2 regions of the Methylomonas sp. LL1 genome follow, and region 1 is predicted to be linked to the other one. Evidence: predicted binding sites of a transcription regulator. Region 1 holds the regulator's gene; the other holds the start of a gene.
The links. Region 1 encodes HrcA, which represses chaperone genes, less so after heat shock. Its sites were predicted from a motif close to TNTTAGCACTCNNNNNNNNNGAGTGCTAANA; they were not measured.
Positions count from the first base shown of each region.

Region 2: rpoH (RNA polymerase sigma factor RpoH) is a predicted target of HrcA. The motif match lies at 951-981, and genes of this name have one in related genera.

Region 1 covers NZ_CP064653.1:4,794,098-4,796,500, reverse strand. Annotated here, with positions in the region: gene grpE (nucleotide exchange factor GrpE) at 1-535, opposite strand, end outside; gene hrcA (heat-inducible transcriptional repressor HrcA) at 585-1,625, opposite strand; gene IVG45_RS22465 (septal ring lytic transglycosylase RlpA family protein) at 1,924-2,403, shown strand, end outside.
Region 2 covers NZ_CP064653.1:2,070,275-2,072,677, forward strand. Annotated here, with positions in the region: gene rpoH (RNA polymerase sigma factor RpoH) at 57-911, opposite strand; gene IVG45_RS09685 (glutamine--tRNA ligase/YqeY domain fusion protein) at 1,150-2,403, shown strand, end outside.

The sequences.
Region 1 (2,403 bases):
GAAAAACGGTAATCACATTGCCCGGCGCAACCGTCGAACTAGGCTGCATCACCATGGCCTGATGCAGTTCGGGATTGAACGGCTGGCCGGTGGGATCGATGGCTTCGATATTGAATTTGGCGAAAACGGATTCGAATTGCTTGATGGTCAGTTCACTGCCTTCTCTGAATTTCACTACTTCCGGGCTGTCGCCTACCGTAGCTTGTATGCCCAGTTGCAGACTATCCAGCACGCTCAACAACTCCTTGGCGAACTTGGCCAGGCCGTATTTGCGCTCGTCATCCAAATCCTTTTGCACCCGTTTTTTCAGATTCTCCATCTCCGCCATCGTGCGGATGGCCTTGTCCAGATTGTCCGCAGCTTGTTGTTGGGCTTGCTCCAATTGTTGCCGCAAGGCTTCCAGGCCAACATCTTCGGTAGCGGCGGCGGTTTCTCCGGGGGCTTCCTCGGCAAAGGCCTCGCTGGTTTGTTCAAGCACTTCAGCGATTAATTCACTATCCGATTGCTGTTCGTGGCTTGATTGCTGATGACTCATGGTTCACTCCAAAGTTGTAATTTTCAGTTCCGTATATTGATAGGGGCGATTATTTGCTATTCAAGGCCGCGCCCAATAATTTTGCGGTGACGTCGACGAACGGAATCACTTTTTCGTAGGCCATCCGGGTCGGCCCGATTACGCCCAACACACCGACCACCTCATCATTGATCGAATACGACGAAGTCACCAGGCTGCAATGATCGAAGGCCCGATAGCCGGATTCCTCGCCGATAAAAATTTGTACTCCTTCCGCCTGCAGGCATTGATCCAGTAAATGAATCACGCCGCGTTTCTGGCTGAAAGCTTCGAATAACTGCTTCAAACGTTCCATGTCGGATAATTCCGAAAAACCCATCAAGTTGGTTTCGCCGCTGAGTACATAATCGTCCTGGGGCTGTTGCGAAAAGGTCAATTTCGCCATGTTGACCGCATCGATCATGCCCTGGTTGACATGGCTCCGATCCTGCTCCATGTCTTTCAGGATCAACTCGCGTATCTTTGCTACGCTGCGACCGGCGTACACCGAATTCAAATAATTGGCGGCTTGTTGCAACTCCGCCGGACTGTAAGGCCGGTCGGTGTGAATGATCTTGTTATGAACCTCCTGTCCATCGGTGACAAAAATCACCAATACACGGGTATTTGACATCGGCAGAAATTCGATATGCCGCAGCGCCACCGACTCTCGCCGCGGCAAAGTCACGACACCGGCCATTTTGGTGACATCCGACAGCAATCTGGAGGCTTTACTTAAGACATTGCCGGGTTCGTCGACTTCGGCCAGCAGGCTGCTCTGCAATTGGTCCAGTTCAGTTGATTCCAACGGCTTGACGGTCAACAGACTGTTCACGAACAAGCGATAGCCGCTGACCGTCGGTACCCGTCCGGCGGAAGTATGCGGTGAATGAATCAAGCCCATGTCTTCCAGATCAGCCATCACGTTGCGTATCGTCGCCGGGCTCAACTTGAGACTCGAATCCTTGGATAGCACCCGAGAACCGACCGGCTGACCGTCTTGTATATAACGCTCCACCAAGGTTTTTAATAAATAAAGCGATCTTTCGTTTAAATCCTGATTGCTTATCACCACACCACCCAAAAAACTTATTAGCACTCTAAATACGCGAGTGCCAGGGAAAACTATCAGCTAGCAAAATCCTTGTCAACACGGTTGAAGATTCGAGGCGCCAACGGCAGGCTTATCTGTGGAAGGGAAACGCTTAGAAAAAGCGGACGGTGCCGGTCAGAAAACGGAGCCGAGGCGTACAATCAAGCGCGTTTTTAATAAATCGTTAAGCTCGAATTCGGATGATTGCCATCCAACCCGCTAATTCCGGCTTGATCAGTCCATTAAAAAACCGCTTTCCAATCGGAGATAAACACCCATGCTTCCACCCGCTTTAGTCGCTATATTTGACAAGCTCGGTTTAAATTCCTTCAGCAGATTTCCGATTCCACTGCTGATACTGGCATTGCTGCTAGGTGGCTGTGCGTCGGAACCACCGCTGCCGCCCAGCGACGAGCAGGCGGAACTGCCGTCATACGGCGATCAAGCCTCGTACAACAAACCCTATAAAGTAAAAGGCAAAACCTATTATCCGTTATTGTCGGCAAGCGGCTACCGCGAAAAAGGCCTGGCCTCCTGGTACGGCGCCGAGTCCGGCAATCGCACGGCCAGCGGCAGCCTTTTCAACCCTAAAGGTTTTTCGGCGGCCCATAAGACCTTACCGATACCGTCAAAAGTCCGGGTCACCAATCTGAGCAACGGCCGCTACATCGACGTACTGATCAATGATCGCGGCCCATTTAACGGCAACCGCTTGATCGATCTATCCGAGGCCGCGGCAAAACAAATCGGCATGCGC
Region 2 (2,403 bases), 2.1 Mb from region 1:
AAAGAAAGTGGGCATTATAAAGACCTAAATAAGTTTTGCCAAGTATTTTTTTACGATCAGGCCGCCAACACTACCGCTTTGAGTTTTTTCATGGCATTTTGCTCCAGCTGTCGAATGCGCTCGGCGGACACCTGGTAACGGTCAGCCAACTCGTGCAGCGTGGCTTTCTGCTCCATTAACCAGCGGCTAGCCAGAATATCCCGGCTTCTGTCGTCCAACTCGGACATGGCGTTCATCAGCAGGTCTTCCTTTCTATCCTGCCAATCGCTGTTTTCCAACAGCAAGGCCGGATCGGCATTTTGCTGTTCCAGATAGGCAATCGGAGCAACGCTGCCGTCTTCGCTATCATCATCCAGGCCCGGTTCCAATCCGATATCGCGGCCATCCAGGCGCCTTTCCATTTCAAAAACGGTTTTGACGTCGACATCCAGATTCTCGGCTATCGCTTCAGCATCATCCGGCGACAAATAACTCAAATCTTTTTTCATTTTACGTAAATTAAAGAACAGTTTGCGTTGAGCCTTGGTGGTTGCAACCTTGACGATGCGCCAATTCTTAATCACGTATTCGTGTATCTCGGCCTTGATCCAATGCACCGCAAACGATACCAGCCGCACGCCCATGTCGGGATCGAAGCGTTTTACCGCTTTCATCAAGCCGATATTGCCTTCTTGCACGATGTCCGCCAGCGGCAATCCGTAACCCGAATAACCACGCGCCACATGAGCTACAAAGCGGAGATTGGACATGACCAGTTCGCGGGCGGCATTAATGTCGCCTTCGTCGCGATAACGCACGGCCAGTTCGTATTCATGCTCGGAGGACAATTTGGGCATGCGCGCAACCAGACTCAAATAACTGTCGAAAGTCCCAACCGACAAATTGATCGGCAAAGCCAACATATTGTTCATAGCACCCTCTACTTCGATGTAAAAATTTGGATGACCGAATTCTAGCACTCGACAACAAAGAGTGCTAATAAATTAGAAAAATCTTTTCGAACAGCGGCTTAGCCCCAATCACCTGGCGATTTCGTTGAATTGAACGGATTGGCTATACCTTTACGAAATCGAGCCAAACTCGTTAAAATGCTTCAACGGCGATCATCCATCGCACCCTTCACTCATTTCAAACCATTAGCCATTAATCATGTCCAGCAGCGAAAGCCCCGTACAATCCAACTTTATCCGTCACATTATTGCCGAGGACTTGGCAATCAATAAAAATGACGGCAAAGTCGCCACTCGCTTTCCACCGGAACCCAACGGCTATCTACACATCGGCCACGCCAAATCCATCTGCCTAAACTTTACCTTGGCCGCTGAAAACAACGGCACCTGTAATCTGCGTTTCGACGACACCAATCCGGAGAAGGAAAGCGTCGAATACATGGAGTCGATCGAGCGCGACGTGGCCTGGCTGGGTTTCAAATGGGCCGGCAAATACCATGCCTCGGATTATTTCGAGCAGTTGTTCGATTACGCGGTCCAACTGATCAAACAAGGCGATGCCTATGTCGACAGTTCCAGCCCCGAGCAGATGCGCGCCGACCGCGGCACCTTGACCGAAGCCGGCAAGGCAAGCGCCGACCGTAGCCGTTCGATCGAAGACAACCTGGATTTATTCCAACGCATGCGCGCCGGCGAATTCGCCGATGGCCAATATGTACTGCGAGCCAAGATCGACATGGCCTCGCCCAACATGAACATGCGCGATCCAACCATTTACCGTATCCGTAGGGTCCATCATCATCGCACCGGCGATGCTTGGTGCATCTATCCGATGTACGATTACACCCACTGCTTGTCCGACATGTTGGAAGGCATCACCCATTCGATTTGCACGTTGGAATTTGAGGATCATCGTCCACTGTACGACTGGGTACTGGATACCTTGAAAACCCCTTGCCACCCGCAGCAAATCGAATTCGCCCGCCTACAACTGGAATACACCATCGTCAGCAAGCGCAAGTTGTTGCAACTGGTCACCGAAAAACACGTCACGGGTTGGGACGACCCGCGCATGCCGACCATCTCGGGCCTGCGTCGAGCCGGATTCACCCCGGAAGCGATCCGCGATTTTTGCGAGCGCATCGGCGTCACCAAGAACGATTCCTGGATCGAAATGGCGGTGCTGGAAAACTGCATCCGCGAAGACCTGAACGAACGCGCGACACGGGCTATGGCGGTACTGCGGCCGTTGCGAGTCGTGATCAGCAACTGGGAAGACGGCAAAACCGAAACCTACCAAATCGCCAACCATCCGCAAAAACCGGAGATGGGTAGCCGCGAAGTGCCTTTCTCGAAAGTCATACTGATAGAACAAGACGATTTCGCGGAAAATCCGCCCAAGGGTTACAAACGTCTGGTACCCGGCGGTGAAGTACGCTTGCGCGGCTCCTAT